Regions from separate parts of the Streptomyces altiplanensis genome, predicted to be linked through region 1. Evidence: riboswitches for the same ligand, from Rfam matches in the RefSeq annotation. Region 1 holds a riboswitch; each other region holds the start of a gene.
What was found. A riboswitch is a leader RNA that binds a small molecule or an ion and turns the genes downstream of it on or off. The one in region 1 is predicted to bind cobalamin.
Positions count from the first base shown of each region.

Region 2: it holds a riboswitch for cobalamin, as region 1 does, so the genes downstream of both, ACWD0Y_RS16950 (FecCD family ABC transporter permease) here and ACWD0Y_RS07745 (ribonucleoside-diphosphate reductase subunit alpha) in region 1, are expected to answer to the same signal.
Region 3: it holds a riboswitch for cobalamin, as region 1 does, so the genes downstream of both, ACWD0Y_RS01585 (CbtB domain-containing protein) here and ACWD0Y_RS07745 (ribonucleoside-diphosphate reductase subunit alpha) in region 1, are expected to answer to the same signal.

Region 1 is NZ_JBSFUB010000011.1:3,012-8,034, reverse strand. It holds gene ACWD0Y_RS07755 (carbon starvation CstA family protein) at 1-2,172, shown strand, start outside; gene ACWD0Y_RS07750 (YbdD/YjiX family protein) at 2,169-2,372, shown strand; cobalamin riboswitch at 2,637-2,760, shown strand; gene ACWD0Y_RS07745 (ribonucleoside-diphosphate reductase subunit alpha) at 2,901-5,023, shown strand, end outside.
Region 2 is NZ_JBSFUB010000033.1:37,885-42,907, forward strand. It holds gene ACWD0Y_RS16940 (MFS transporter) at 1-338, shown strand, start outside; gene ACWD0Y_RS16945 (HAD family hydrolase) at 335-949, shown strand; cobalamin riboswitch at 1,190-1,337, shown strand; gene ACWD0Y_RS16950 (FecCD family ABC transporter permease) at 1,483-2,550, shown strand; gene ACWD0Y_RS16955 (ABC transporter ATP-binding protein) at 2,550-3,335, shown strand; gene ACWD0Y_RS16960 (ABC transporter substrate-binding protein) at 3,351-4,373, shown strand; gene ACWD0Y_RS16965 (hypothetical protein) at 4,473-4,718, opposite strand; gene ACWD0Y_RS16970 (hypothetical protein) at 4,742-5,023, shown strand, end outside.
Region 3 is NZ_JBSFUB010000002.1:151,646-156,668, reverse strand. It holds partial or broken gene ACWD0Y_RS01600 (hypothetical protein) at 450-629, shown strand; gene ACWD0Y_RS01595 (class F sortase) at 631-1,308, shown strand; gene ACWD0Y_RS01590 (CbtA family protein) at 1,272-2,078, opposite strand; gene ACWD0Y_RS01585 (CbtB domain-containing protein) at 2,096-2,314, opposite strand; cobalamin riboswitch at 2,349-2,528, opposite strand; gene ACWD0Y_RS01580 (glycoside hydrolase family 6 protein) at 2,685-3,719, shown strand; gene ACWD0Y_RS01575 (galactose oxidase-like domain-containing protein) at 3,807-5,023, opposite strand, start outside.

The DNA of each region.
Region 1 (5,023 bases):
TCCCCGAAGTCCATCGCCGTATGGGGCGCCGTGGCCCTCGTCGGCGCCATCGCCTGGGCCGTGCTCGCCCTCTCGCGCGGTGAAGAGGTCTCCGCCGCCTGGATGCTGGCGGCGGCCCTCGGCTCGTACGCCATCGCGTACCGCTTCTACTCCCGCTTCATCGCCCACCGCGTCCTGAAGGTCGACAAGAACCGGGCCACCCCCGCCGAGCGGCTCGACAACGGTGTCGACTTCCACCCCACCGACCGCCGCGTGCTGTTCGGCCACCACTTCGCCGCCATCGCGGGCGCGGGCCCGCTGGTCGGTCCCGTGCTGGCCGCGCAGATGGGCTACCTGCCCGGCACGATATGGATCATCGTCGGCGTCATCCTCGCCGGCGCCGTCCAGGACATGGTGACGCTCTTCTTCTCCACCCGCCGCGACGGCCGTTCGCTCGGCCAGATGGCACGGGACGAGATAGGGCCGTTCGGCGGCGCCGCCGCCCTGGTCGCCGTCTTCGCCATCATGATCATCCTGCTCGCGGTGCTCGCCCTGGTCATCGTGAACGCGCTCGCGCACTCGCCGTGGGGCGTGTTCTCCATCGGCATGACCATCCCGATCGCCCTCTTCATGGGCGTCTACCTGCGCATCCTGCGTCCCGGCCGGGTCAGCGAGGTCTCCGTCATCGGCGTCGCGCTGCTGCTGCTCGCGATCGTCTCGGGCGGCTGGGTCGCGGAGTCCTCGTGGGCGGACACGTTCACGCTGGAGCCGGGCACGCTCGTCATCTGGATGATCGTGTACGGCTTCCTCGCCTCGGTCCTGCCGGTGTGGCTGCTGCTGGCCCCGCGCGACTACCTCTCCACCTTCATGAAGGTCGGCACGATCGGGCTGCTCGCCCTCGGCGTCTTCATCGCGCTGCCGACGATGAAGATGCCCGCGGTCACCGACTTCGCGACCAGCGGCACGGGCCCCGTCTTCGCCGGCTCGATGTTCCCGTTCGTCTTCATCACCATCGCCTGCGGCGCGCTCTCCGGCTTCCACTCCCTGGTCTCCTCGGGCACCACCCCGAAGATGGTCCAGAAGGAGACGCAGATCCGGATGATCGGCTACGGCGCGATGCTGACCGAGTCGTTCGTCGCGGTGATGGCGATGATCACGGCGTGCATCATCGACCCGGGTCTGTACTTCGCCATCAACTCGCCGGTCGGCGTGGTCGGGGACAGCGTCCAGGCGGCGTCCGAAGCGGTGACCAACCTGGGCTTCTCCATCTCCCCGGAGGCGCTCGCCCAGGCGGCGAAGGACGTCGAGGAGCAGAGCCTGCTCTCGCGCACCGGTGGCGCGCCGACCTTTGCGCTCGGCATGTCGGAGATCTTCTCCGCGGTCGTCGGCGGCACCGCCATGAAGGCGTTCTGGTACCACTTCGCGATCATGTTCGAGGCGCTGTTCATCCTCACGACGGTGGACGCGGGCACCCGCGTCGGGCGCTTCATGCTCCAGGACATGCTGGGCAACGTCTACAAGCCGTTCCGCGAGGTCAGCTGGAAGCCGGGCGTCTGGTTCGCCAGCGCGGTCGTGGTCGGCGGCTGGGGCTACTTCCTGTGGGTCGGCGTGCACGACCCGCTGGGCGGCATCAACCAGCTCTTCCCGCTGTTCGGCATCGCGAACCAGCTGCTGGCCGCCGTCGCCCTCGCCGTCTGCACCGTGCTGCTCGTCAAGTCCGGCCGTCTGAAGTGGGCGTGGGTCACCGGGGTACCGCTCGCCTGGGACGTGGCGGTCACGCTCACCGCCAGCTGGCAGAAGATCTTCTCGGACGACGTGAAGGTCGGCTTCTTCGCCCAGCGCGACAAGTACCAGGCGGGCATCGACTCGGGCCAGGTGCTGCCGCCCGCCAAGAACATGGACCAGATGCACACCGTGGTCACCAACTCGACGGTCGACGGCGTGCTGTGCGCACTCTTCGCGGTCCTCATCCTCGTGGTGCTCGCGGACGCCGGCCGGGTCTGCCTCAAGGCCGTCCGCGCCCCCGAGAGCGTCAAGCTCCACGAGGCGCCGTACGTCGAGTCCAGGATCGTCGCCCCCGCCTCGATCATCGCGACCAAGGAGGAGAAGGCCGAGCTGGCCGCGGCCGGCGTCGGTCCGGAGGGCGACACCCGCAAGGAGGCCGCGGCGGCCGGCGCGGGGACCCCCGAATGACCCTGACGGGCGTGCGCCGCGCGGCGGGCCGGATCCGCTGGTACGTCCGCGAACTGACCGGCGAGGCGGCGTACGACCGGTACGTGGCGCACGCGAGGTCCTGCGACCCCGAGGCGCCGGTCATGTCCCGGCGCGCGTTCGAACGCAGCCGCACGGACGCCCGGGAGGCGGACCCCCGCGAGGGCTTCCGCTGCTGCTGAGCGATTCCCACGGGCCGCCGCGTCCCCTCCGGGGGGTGCGGCGGCCCGTTCGCGTGTCCCGCGCGAAGCAGGGAATCCACCGCACCCGCGCACCGCGTCAGGCCCGCCCGGCGCCTGGGGGCACGCGGCCGGAGGCTGTGCCAGGGGGCCCGGAGCGTGCCCTTTTCCGGCCACGGACGGGGAGGAGAAATTTCCGCCCTCGCCATGACATCGGCCACCCGACACAACATCTGGGGGGTGCAACACCCAGCCGCCCCCACATGTATGCTCAACCTCGCTGTCGCCGCAGGGGAATCCGGTGCGAATCCGGAACTGTCCCGCAACGGTGTGATCGGTACGCTTTTGCGCACCCAGGAGTCCGAGGACCTGCCGACGGCGTATCCGGCTCGACCGAACCGGATACCGACACGTCCGGGCCTCGCGGTTGGGCCGGTGGACGCTGCGTGGTGTGCCGCCCCTCAGGGGTGAGGCGTGCCCGTACGCCCCCCGTTCCCCGCCGGCCCCGAGCCGAGCGAGGGAGAGCACCCCGTGACCATCGCGCCAGCCGATCCGGCAACTGCCACGGAGCCGACGGGTTCAACGGAGTCGACGCAGTCGTCCGACGGCCCCGGGACCGCGCTCCTGCGGACCCTCACCGACCTGACCGCCGACCTCCCCGACACCGACCCGGGCAGAGTCGCCGCGGCCGCCCTGCGCGGCCGCAACGCGGCGTCGGACGCGGCCGAGCTGCGGGGCCTCGCCACCGACGCCGCCGCCGGGCTGATCTCCGAGGACCCGGCGTACTCCCGCCTCGCGGCCCGGCTGCTGACCCGCACGATCCGGGACGAGGCGGCGACGCAGGGCGTCCGCACCTTCTCCGAGTCGGTCTCCGTCGGCCACCGCGAGGGCCTGATCGCCGACCGTACGGCCGAGTTCGTGTCCGCCCACGCGGCCCGCCTCGACGCGCTGGCCGACCCGGCCGCCGACGACCGCTTCGGCTACTTCGGCCTGCGCACGGTCTACAGCCGCTACCTCCTGCGCCACCCCATCACCCGTCAGGTCATCGAGACGCCCCAGCACTTCATGCTGCGCGTGGCGTCCGGTCTGGCCAAGGACGACTCCCCCGAGGCCGCCGACGAGGTCGCCGCGCTGTACCGCCTGATGAGCCGCCTGGACTACCTGCCGTCCTCGCCCACGCTCTTCAACTCCGGTACGCGCCACCCGCAGATGTCGTCCTGCTACCTGCTGGACTCGCCGCTCGACGAGCTCGACTCGATCTACGGCCGCTACCACGAGGTCGCGCGCCTCTCCAAGCACGCGGGCGGCATCGGCCTCTCGTACTCCCGTATCCGCGCCCGCGGCTCCCTGATCCGCGGCACCAACGGCCACTCCAACGGCATCGTCCCCTTCCTGCGCACCCTCGACTCGTCGGTCGCCGCCGTGAACCAGGGCGGCCGGCGCAAGGGCGCGGCCTGCGTCTACCTGGAGACGTGGCACGCGGACATCGAGGAGTTCCTGGAGCTGCGCGACAACACGGGCGAGGAGGCGCGGCGTACGCACAACCTGAACCTCGCGCACTGGATCCCCGACGAGTTCATGCGGCGCGTCGACGCGGACACCGACTGGTCGCTGTTCTCGCCCTCCGACGTTCCCGAGCTCGTCGACCTGTGGGGCGACGCGTTCGACCGGGCGTACCGCAAGGCCGAGGCGGACGGCCTGGCCCGTACGACGATTCCCGCGCGCCAGCTGTACGGCCGGATGATGCGCACCCTGGCGCAGACCGGCAACGGCTGGATGACGTTCAAGGACGCGTCGAACCGTACGGCGAACCAGACGGCGGAGCCCGGCTCGGTGGTCCACTCCTCGAACCTGTGCACCGAGATCCTGGAGGTCACGGACGACGGGGAGACGGCCGTCTGCAACCTCGGTTCCGTCAATCTCGGTTCGTTCGTGACCGGGAACGGCGACATCGACTGGGAGCGCCTGGACGAGACCGTCCGTACGGCCGTCACGTTCCTCGACCGCGTCGTCGACATCAACTTCTACCCGACCGAGCAGGCCGGCCGCTCCAACGCCAAGTGGCGTCCGGTGGGCCTGGGCGCGATGGGTCTCCAGGACGTCTTCTTCAAGCTGCGCCTGCCCTTCGACTCCCCCGAGGCCCTCGCCCTCTCCACGCGGATCGCCGAGCGCATCATGCTCGCCGCGTACGAGGCGTCCTGCGACCTCGCCGAGGTCAGCGGCCCGCTCCCGGCCTGGGAGAAGACCCGCGCGGCGCGCGGCGTCCTGCACCCCGACCACTACGGCGTCGAGGTCACCTGGCCCGAGCGGTGGGACGCGCTGCGCGCCCGTGTCGCCAAGACCGGAATGCGCAACTCCCTGCTCCTCGCGATCGCTCCGACCGCGACCATCGCGTCGATCGCGGGCGTGTACGAGTGCATCGAGCCGCAGGTCTCCAACCTCTTCAAGCGCGAGACGCTCAGCGGTGAGTTCCTCCAGGTCAACGCCTACCTGGTGGAGGACCTGAAGAAGCTCGGCGTCTGGGACGCCCAGTCCCGCGAGGCGCTGCGCGAGTCCAGCGGCTCGGTGCAGGGCTTCAGCTGGATCCCCGAGGAGGTGCGGGCGCTCTACCGCACCGCGTGGGAGATCCCGCAGCGCGGCCTGATCGACATGGC
Region 2 (5,023 bases), on a different contig from region 1:
ACGCCTACTTCGGTGTCGGCCTGATGATCGCGCCCATCTTCCCGACCTGTCTGCCCTGGCTGAACCGCGCCGTGCCCGGCTTGGCGGGTGCCGGCGCCTATGTGATCGCCGCCTCGATGATCGGCGGTGTGGCCTTCCCGCCGCTGCTCGGCGGGGTGATCGACACGATGGACGTGAAGGCGGTGCCGCTGGTGCTGTTCGCACTCGCCGTCGCCTGTGCGGTCCTGAGCCTGTGGCTGCACACGAACGCACCCGACCCCGATGGTGTCTCCCGCCCACGCGAAGCGAGCCGGACGGACGCCGCCGCGACCCGAGGAACTGAGGCAACCGAGGCATGAAAGCCGTTCTCTTCGACATGTTCGGTGTCATAGCGCGTGTCCAGTCACCCGAGTCCCGAGCTGTGCTGGAACGCACGGCCGGCGGCGAAAGCGACCGGTTCTGGGAGGCGTACTGGTCCCGGCGCACCCCCTACGACCGCGGCGACGTGACCGGTCCGGCGTACTGGAAGGGGGTCTGCGCCGAGCTCGGAATCTCTCTGGACGCGCGCCTGACCGACGATCTGATAGCCGCCGACCTGGCCGGCTGGAGCGAGACCGACCAGCGCAGCGTCGATCTGCTCACCGCCCTCGCCGACCGCGGGATCACCTGCGGCCTGCTCTCCAACATCCCCGAGGAACTGGCCGTGCGCTACGAGACCAGCGAGCCCTGGCTGGAGCACTTCTCGGTGATCGGCTTCTCCTGCCGGATCGGCAGCGTCAAGCCCGAACCGGCCGCCTACCAGTGGTGTGTCAGGGCACTGGGACTGCCCCCTGATGAGATCCTGTTCGTCGACGACCGGGCCGAGAACGTCCGGGCCGCCCAGGAACTGGGGCTCCAGGGGCACGTGTTCACCTCCCCCGCCGAACTGGAGACCACCCTGCGTGCCACGCCGGAGGCTGCGTCGCAGTGACGACGGCCACCCTTGCTCCTCGCGCTCCGCGCCGCCGCGCAGGGCTGATTCCCGCCACCGTGCCGGGAGACCGAGACGGGCCGCGGTCTCGCGGGGGCGCCCTGCTCCAGGGCGTGCCGGCCGGCCGCGGCCCTGGGCGCGAGCCGCTCTGTCCGGGGCCGGCAGCAGACGGAAGCCGCGAACGCCGGCACGGATCCGGCCACGCTGCGTGTGCACGACGGGGTGTGCGCCGGATTCTCCCCTGGCGGGGCGCCCTTCCGTACGCGCTAAGCTGCAAGCGCCCCGCGGGGGAAGTCCGGTCGAAGTCCGGCGCTGACCCGCAACGGTAGGCGGAGCCCAACACGTGGCCCCGTAAGCCCGGTTACCCGCGGTGGTGATGGCTCCTGTCAATTCGCCGTGGACTGCGAGAGGGCGCTGCGCAGGGCGCCCGGCGTCCCGGGCCGCTCCTTTGCTCACGCAGGTGCACGGCCCGAGGCGAAAGCGAACCGCCCGTGGCCACACCCCTCGAACTCAAACCCGCCCTGCCACCGCACCTGCCCCGCGCCGGCGCCGGCCCCGCGCCGCCCCAGCGCGTGTCACTGCCGCTCCTCCTCACCGCCCTGTGCGCCGCGCTTGTGCTCTCCATCCTCTGCGGGGCGGGGATCGGGGCGTCGGGGCTCTCCTGGGGGGAGGTGCTGCGCCATCTGTGGGCCGGGCTGACAGGCGGACTCATATCCCCCGACCAGGTCCCGGCTTACACCATCGTGTGGGAACTGCGCTTTCCACGAGCCGTACTGGCCGCAGTCGTCGGGGCCGGCCTGTCGGCCATCGGCGTCGCCGTGCAGGCCATGGTCCGCAACGCTCTCGCCGACCCGTTCGTCCTCGGCATCTCCTCCGGCGCGGCCGTCGGCGCCAACGCCGTGCTCCTGTTCGGAGCCTTCGGCGCGCTCGGTCTCTGGGCCCTGTCCACGGCGGCCTTCCTCTCCGCGCTCCTCGCCATGACGCTGGTGTACGCCATCGCCCGCACCGCTGACGGCCTGACCCCACTGCGGCTCGTCCTGACGGGCACCGCGATGTACTACGGCTTCTCGGCCGTCACGACGTTCATGGTGTTCGCGGCCGAGCGTGGTGAGGCGGCCCGCTCCGCGATGATGTGGCTGCTCGGCAGCCTCGGCGGAGCCAACTGGGCCTCCGTACCGATCGCCGCCGGAGCCGTACTCGCCGGCCTCGCCCACCTCACTGTGTCGGCGCGCCGCCTGAACGCCCTGGCGATGGGCGACGAGACCGCGGCCGCCCTGGGGGTGGACGCGGGGAAACTGCGCAAGGAACTGTTCCTGGTCTGCGCGGCCGTCACCGGGGCGGTGGTGGCGGTGAGCGGCGCGATCGGCTTCGTCGGACTGATGGTCCCGCACGCCGCACGGATGCTGGTCGGCGCGGACCACCGCCGGCTGCTGGCCGTCGCACCACTCGCGGGCGCCGTCCTGCTGATCTGGGTGGACATCCTGTCGCGCGTGGTGCTCGCGCCCGTCGAGCTGCCGGTGGGCGTACTGACCGCGGTCATCGGTGTGCCGTGCTTCGTCCTGCTGATGCGCCGTCGCTCCTACACCTTCGGAGGCGCGTGATGCGGATCGACATCGATGAACTGACGGTCGAGATCTCCGGTGCGCGGCTGGTGCGGGAGGCCACGCTGCGAGCGCCCGCCGGGCAGGTCGTCGGGCTTGTCGGACCCAACGGCAGCGGGAAATCCACCCTGCTGCGCTGCGTCTACCGGGCCCTGCGTCCCTCGGCCGGTACAGTCCGGCTCGACGGTGCGGACCTCCACGCCCTGAGCGCGCGCGAAGGCGCCCGTCGGCTGGCCGCACTGCCCCAGGAGGTGGTCACCGAGTTCGACTTCACGGTCGCCGAAGTCGTGGCGATGGGGCGGCTGCCGCACCAGCGGTCGGTGGCCCGGACCACCGACGAGGACCGGCGGACGTGCGAGGCCGCCCTGGCGCAGGTCGGCGCCGGTCACCTCGCCGGCCGTGGCTTCCTCACTCTCTCCGGCGGCGAGAAGCAGCGGGTCCTGATCGCCCGCGCGCTCGCTCAGCAGCCTCGGGTACTGGTGCTCGACGAGCCCACCAACCACCTGGACATCGCCCAGCAGCTGGACGTGCTGGCCCTGGTGCGCGGCAGCGGGCTGACCGTGCTCACCGCACTGCACGACCTCAACCTCGCCGCACTCCACTGCGATCTGCTCCATGTCATCGACAGCGGCCGGATCGTCGCCTCCGGCGCTCCGCACGACGTGCTCACCCCCGAGCTGCTGGCCGAGGTCTTCGGCGTACGGGCGCACCGCGTACCGCATCCGGAGTCCGGCGCCGTACAACTGCTCTTCGACCGTCTCCCGTCCACTCACCCCGCTTCCTGAGGAGCCACTGTCCCCATGCCGAACCCCGTACGCCCCGCCGCACTCGTATTCGCCGCCGCACTGTTCCTCACCGGCTGCGGCGCGCAGGTCACCTCTCAGGACGCAGAGAACAAGGGTGCCGGGGCAGGCGGCGGCCACTATCCGGTGACCGTCGAGAACTGCGGTCAGAAGAAGAGCTACGACAAGGCCCCGGAGCGTGTGGTCACCAATGACGTCGGTATCACCGAAATCATGTTCGCGCTCGGGCTCGAGGGCCACATGGCGGGCTATGTGATGCCCGACGACAAGGGCGATCTCACGTCCGTTCCCTGGAAGGACGGTTACGAGAAGACCGAGTGGCTCTCGAAGAAGACGATCAACAAGGAGCTGGTCCTCGACGCCCGCGCCGATCTGGTCTTCGCGGGCTGGAACTACGGCTTCAACGAGGGGGAGGGCTTCAGCCCCGCCGAGCTGGAGAAGGTGGGCGTCGACTCGTACCTGCTGAGCGAGTCGTGCCGCAACGGGCGGGGGAAGGCGCGCGGTGTGATGCCGCCGCTCGAAGCCCTCTACACCGATCTGCGGAACCTGGGGAAGATCTTCGACATCGAGGACCGTGCCGAGGCCCTCGTCGCGGACTTCGAGAAGCAGGTGGCCGCGGCGCAGGCGAAGGCGCTGAAGGGCAGCGACCGCCCGCGCGTCTTCCTCTACGACGACGGGCGGGACAAGCCGCTGACCTCGGGGCTGTACGCCGGGCCGCACGACATCATCACCAGGGCGGGCGGCGATCACGTGATGAAGGACCTCAAGGACAGCTGGGCGACGGTGGGCTGGGAGACCGTGGTCGAGCGTGACCCCGAGGTGATCGTGATCAACGATTACGGAGACACCACCGCGGACCAGAAGCGGAAGTTCCTGAAGTCCTACCCGCCGCTGGCCGGCGTCTCGGCCGTCAGGAACGACCGGATCGTCGTCCTCGATTACGCGGAGCTGGTGGAAAGCCCGCGCAATCCGGCGGCCATCGCCTCACTCGCCGCGGACCTGAGGAAGCTTTCCTCGTGACCTGAGTGGCTTCGGCCGCCGGCCCCGTCCCTTCACCGAGGACAGGGACCCGTTGACGGAGCCGGCGCGACCGGTCCGCGGCTTCCTCATCGGCGAAGGCTACGGTCGGAGTCCGGCGGTTCCGGCTTCGCCCGTGCACTCGGCCGGGATCGCGTAGTCCGTGACCCAGCCGGTCTCCTCGGCCCTGGCCAGGTCCTCCAGTACGTCGGCCACGACCTTGTCGCAGTCCGGGGGCGGACCCGACGGCGGGGCGGCCGTGCCCGGGGACATCACCCACATCACCGCCATCACACCGAGGCAGAACACGGTGATGGCCACGGCCCACAGGCCGGCGGTGCGATACAACCTCTTCCCCTTACGGTGGGCGAATGTCTGAACGAAATGACGAGGCCGAGCGGGTCACCGCCGCGTGGCGGCAACTGACCGGCTGGCTGCGGGTGCACGCCCCCCTTTCGTACGCCTCCCTGCTGCCGCCTGCCGCGGAAGAAGATATCCACGCCGCCGAGGCCCGGCTGATGCGGTACCTCGGATACGGCCTGCCGGCGGAACTGACGGCTCTGTGGCGGCTGTGCGGCGGCGTGGAGCACCAGTACATCGAGGAGAACGAGGACGAGGGCGAGGTCGGCTCCGGGAGGTTCCTGCCGGACGGG
Region 3 (5,023 bases), on a different contig from region 1:
CGGCCGTCCACTTCAGCCCGGCCGCGGACCGCGGTGCCCTCTTCACCGAGGCCCACATCCGGTCGGACGCCCAGCCCAAGGACTACGAGATCCGGGTGAAGTGCAAGGACGGCGGCCAGGCCACCGGGACCGTCACCGTCGTCCCTCAGGACAAACCCGACCGCCGCCCGGACCGCCGCCCGGACCAGGGTTCCGAGCAGCGTCCCGATCAGTACGCGGACCAGGGTTCCGAGCAGCGTCCCGACCGCCGTCCGGACCAGGGTTCCGAGCAGCGCCCGGATCAGTACGCGGACCAGGGTTCCGAGCAGCGCCCCGATCAGTACGCGGACCAGGGTTCCGAGCAGCGTCCCGATCACCGTCCGGACCAGGATTCCGGCCAGCGTCCCGACCACCGTCCGGACCAGGGCTCCGATCACCGTCCGGACCAGCGTCCCGACCACCGCCCGGACCATCACCCGACTCCTCACGCCCCCGTGCACGCGGGCGGCGGCGGTACGGCGCAGCTCGCCGCGGCCGAGGAGGACGGGCCCGGGACGCCGCACACCGTGATCGGCCTCGTGCTGGCGGGTGTGGCGGCCGTGGCCGTGGCGTACCGGAGTGCGCGCCGCCGTCGTACGGACACGGACTGACATGTCCGGCGAGGACAGGCCGTCCGGCGGCGGACGGCTGCTGACCGGTATCGCCTGGGCGGTGCTGCTGCTCGGACTGTCGCTGTGGGGCCGCCAGACGACCGACGGCCCCGGCGGCAGCTCGGCACCGACCACCGGAGACGTGGCCGCGGTCGGCCGTCCGCTGGGGGCGGTGCTGCCTCCGCCGCATCCCCCCGTCGAGGGCGTGGCGCCGCAGCGCGTCGAGGTGCCGTCCACAGGCGTCGCGGCACCCGTCGTGCCGCGCGGGCTCGACACGACGGGCGCCGTCGATCCGCCGCCGTACGACCAGCCGTCGAAGGTCGGCTGGTACGGGGACGGGACCAGGCCGGGCGAGGCGGGGGCCGCCCTGCTCGTCGGCCATGTCGACACCGAGAGCAGACCGGCCGTCTTCTACCACCTGAGCGCGACCCGCCCCGGCGCTGAGGTCCGGGTGACGGGGGCCGGCGGCGAGAGCCTGGAGTTCACCGTCGACGACGTCCAGGTCTTCACCCGCGAACGCTTCGACCCGCAGAAGGTGTACGGCCCCCGCCAGAGCGGCCGGGCGGAACTGCGCCTGATCACCTGCGGGGGCACGTACGACAAGAAGGCCCGCACCTACACGGCGAACGTCGTGGTGTCGGCCTACCTGACGGGCGCCTCCAGACCGTCCGGCGTCTGAGGAGCGGGACCCGGGGCCAAGCCCCGCGCGCGCCCCGCGGCCCGCAGTCCGAGCCCGCCGAACACCGCCGCGAACACCGCCCACAGCAGCGCGTGCGAGGCCAGCGACAGCATCCGGAAGTCCCACAGCAGCGTCGCCGCCACCGGCACCTCGTCCGGGTTGCCCGGCAGCGCGAAGAGCACCGCCAGCGTCGCCACCGCCGTCGCGGCCACCGCGACCTGGCGGACCGGGACCGGCCGGCCGGCGAGGCGTACGTACACCTGCCACGCCAGGACCATGCCGAGGACGCCGATCACGACGGCGGCCAGCCACAGGGCCTGGCGGTCGGCCACGGTGCCGGAGTCCCCGACACCCGGCGGGCTGGCGGGGTAGCGGAGCCCCGGCAGCAGCGAGACGGCCAGGAACGCGGCCGCGCCGAAGGCCAGGGCGCGGGGCCACGGCCGTTCACCGATCCCCGTACGGCGGTGCACCAGGGCGTACGCGAGGGCGGACAGGACGCCCAGCGCGAGACCCGCGACGACCGCCGTGACGACCAGGCCGGCGTGCTGGGTGGAGCGGGAGAAGAGTTCCTCGTGGTGCTGGACGGCCGTGGCGGCCGCCCCGTGCGCATGCTCCGCGGCGGCGGAACGTGCCTCTTCGAGGCGGATCGCGCGGTCCATCAGGGGCTCGGCGAGGAGCAGCGAGAAGAGGCCGGCGGCAAGGCCGGCCACCCCGCCCGCCGCCAGCCCGCGCCCGAGCAGGGGCAGTACGGGTGTGACAGGTGCGGACATGGTGCGTACGGCCCCGATCAGTGGCAGGGGGCACCGAAGAGGTGCCGGCCGTCGTGCGAGAACTCGTGCAGGTAGTCGCCGGTCGCGGAGACGACCGTGCCGTTGTCCATGAAGACCGCGTAGAGCGCGATCAGTGCGACGATCGCCGCGGCGGCCATGATCAGCCAGTCGCGGGTGCTGGTCGCGGCGGACGCGACCGCCGCGGTGTCGGTGTGCTGCGCGGTGTGCAGTGACATACCGGTGAGCCTCCTTCTGGGGTTTCCACGCCCCATGGCAGGAGAACGACGGGTCAGTTCCTGACTTCCGTACGAGGGCGCCCCGGCCGGGGCGCCCGGGCTCTCGTACGGTCACAGTGGCGGGACCGCCCCGGAATCGCACCGGGTTCCTGTCCACCGTCGTCTCGATGTGTGCAGTTGTCCCCCGGAGGGTTCCAGCCTGTCTGGACACTGTCAACAGGCCGCCGCGCGCGCCCGCCCCGCGCGCGCCCGCCCCGCCCCTGTCTCCCATGTCCCGTCACGGACCCGTGTGTCAGGATGGTTTCGACCGGATGTGTCCGGGAGGGGCCGGGGGGCTCTCATCTATGTCGGTGCGGTCAAGGGGGAGTGGATGTACGGCAGTTACAGCGGCCGTAGGCGCAGGGGTGTCCGGGTGGCCGGGGTGGGGGTCGTGGGGGCCGCGCTGCTGCTGACGGGCTGTTCCTCGTCCGACGGCGACGGGGGCGACGAGACGAAGCAGCCGTCGGTGAAGCAGCAGCCGAAGGGCAGCGACCCGTACTGGGTCAATCCGGAAGGGAAGGCCGCCCGGCAGGTCGCGGAGTACGCCGAGAAGGGCGACGACGAGAAGGCCGGGCTGATCAGGAGGATCGCCGAGCAGCCGGCCGCCGAGTGGATCCTCCCGGAGAACGCCGAGGCGCAGGCCAAGGGCTTCACCGAGGCGGCCGAGAAGGCCGACCGTGACGCGCTGCTCGTCCTCTACAACATCCCGCACCGCGACTGCGGACAGTTCTCGAAGGGCGGCGCGGCCGACGGTGACGCCTACCGCGCGTGGGTCGACGGGATCGCCAAGGGCATCGGCGAGCGCCCGGCCACTGTGATCCTGGAGCCGGACGCGCTGCTGCACCTGGTCGACGGCTGTACGCCGGAGGAGTTCCACGAGGAGCGGTACGACCTCCTCGAGGGCGCCGTCACGCGGCTCAAGCGGCAGCCGAAGGCCAAGGTGTACCTGGACGCGGGCAACGCGGGCTGGAAGTCGCCCGACGCGCTGTTCGAGCCGCTCCAGCGGGCGGGTATCGCGGAAGCCGACGGCTTCTCGGTGAACGTCTCCAACTTCCAGACCACCGAGGTGAGCAAGGACTTCGGCAAGAGGCTCTCGGCGAAGGTCGGCAACAAGCCCTTCGTGATCGACACCAGCCGCAACGGCAACGGCCCGTACACCGGGGGCGACCCCGCGGAGAACTGGTGCAACCCGCCGGGCCGCGCGCTCGGTGAGAAGCCGACCACCAAGACCGGCGACGACCTGGTCGACGCCTACCTGTGGATCAAGCGCCCCGGCGAGTCGGACGGCGACTGCAAGGGCGGCCCGAAGGCGGGCGAGTGGTACGAGGAGTACGCGCTCGAACTGGCCCGCAACGCGAAGACGTAACCACGGCTCACGCGCGGAGGGGGCCGCCCCGACGAGGCGGCCCCCTCCGCGCCGTTGCCACCTGCGCGCGCTCACGCCCGCGCCCAGCTACGGGACCTCGACCCAGACGCCCTCCGAGGGAGTGCCCTGGCCGTCCGTCACGAACAGCATGTAGTAGCCGGACGGGACCAGCGCCCGGTTCTTCGGCACGGTGACGGAGATGCCGTCCGCCGTCTTCTCCGTCTTCAGTGCGACCGTGCGCTGGTCGACGTCGGTGACATGGGTGACGGCGCTGGGCCGCATCAGCTTCGCGTCCCTGACGGACGCGGCGTGCGCCGACCTGAAGGCCGCCGTGGCGCCCCGCGCGATCTTCTTCGGTCCGCCGGTGAGCTTCGGCCGCGTGTCCCTGAAGAGGTACGGCGGCGTGTAGATCTCGATGCGCTGCTCGAAGGTGCCGGGCCTGGTGTTGGCCTTGTCGGCGTAGAGCGAGTCGGACCCGAAGATCATGACGCGTCCGTCGGGGAGCAGCAGCGACCCCGAGTGGTAGTTGCGGCCCACGGCCGGGTCGGCCACCCGGCGGTACGTGCCGGTCTCGGCGTCGTACAGCCGCGCCTGGAGGATGTCCGAGCCGCCGCGCCCGCGGTAGTCGTGGGAACCGCCGGTGATCAGGACGGTGTCGTCGGGCAACAGGGACGCGCTGGGGTAGCGGGTGCCCTGGTCGAGCGAGGCGCCGTCCCTGAAGCGGGGATTGGACTCCTTGAGGTCGACGAGGCGCGACTTCTCGCTGGACTTCTCCGACTCGCCGACGCCGCCGCCGCCGATGACCAGGTACTTCTCGTCCTGGGCGGGAGGCAGCCGCACGGTCGCGGAGGTCTCCATCAGGTGCGGGTCGCTCAGGCCGGGGATCTTCTTGAACGTGTTGGTCTCCAGATCCCAGATGCCGGGATCGCGGCCCTCGTCGGCGGGCCCGTACCCGGCGTTGGAGCCCGAGTAGAAGAGCCTGCCGTTGTTCGTCAGGAAGACCGCCGGGTACGTCGGGAACTTCCGGACGACTCCGGTGTACTTCCACTTCTTCGTGACCGGGTCGTAGATCTCGTCCTTGCCGGGGACGATCTGGCCGATCTCGTCCAGGCCGGACAGGGACAGGACCTTCCCGTCCTCCAGCGTGGTCAGCGTCGGGTACCAGCGGGCCTCGTTCATCGGGTCGACGGTGATGTACCTCTCCGCCACCGGATCGAACTCGTAGGCATCCTTGATGCCCTGGAAGTCCTTCTTGTCGAGGGCGAGTTTCTGCGCGATGCCGTACACGTTCCTGGTGTCGGTGC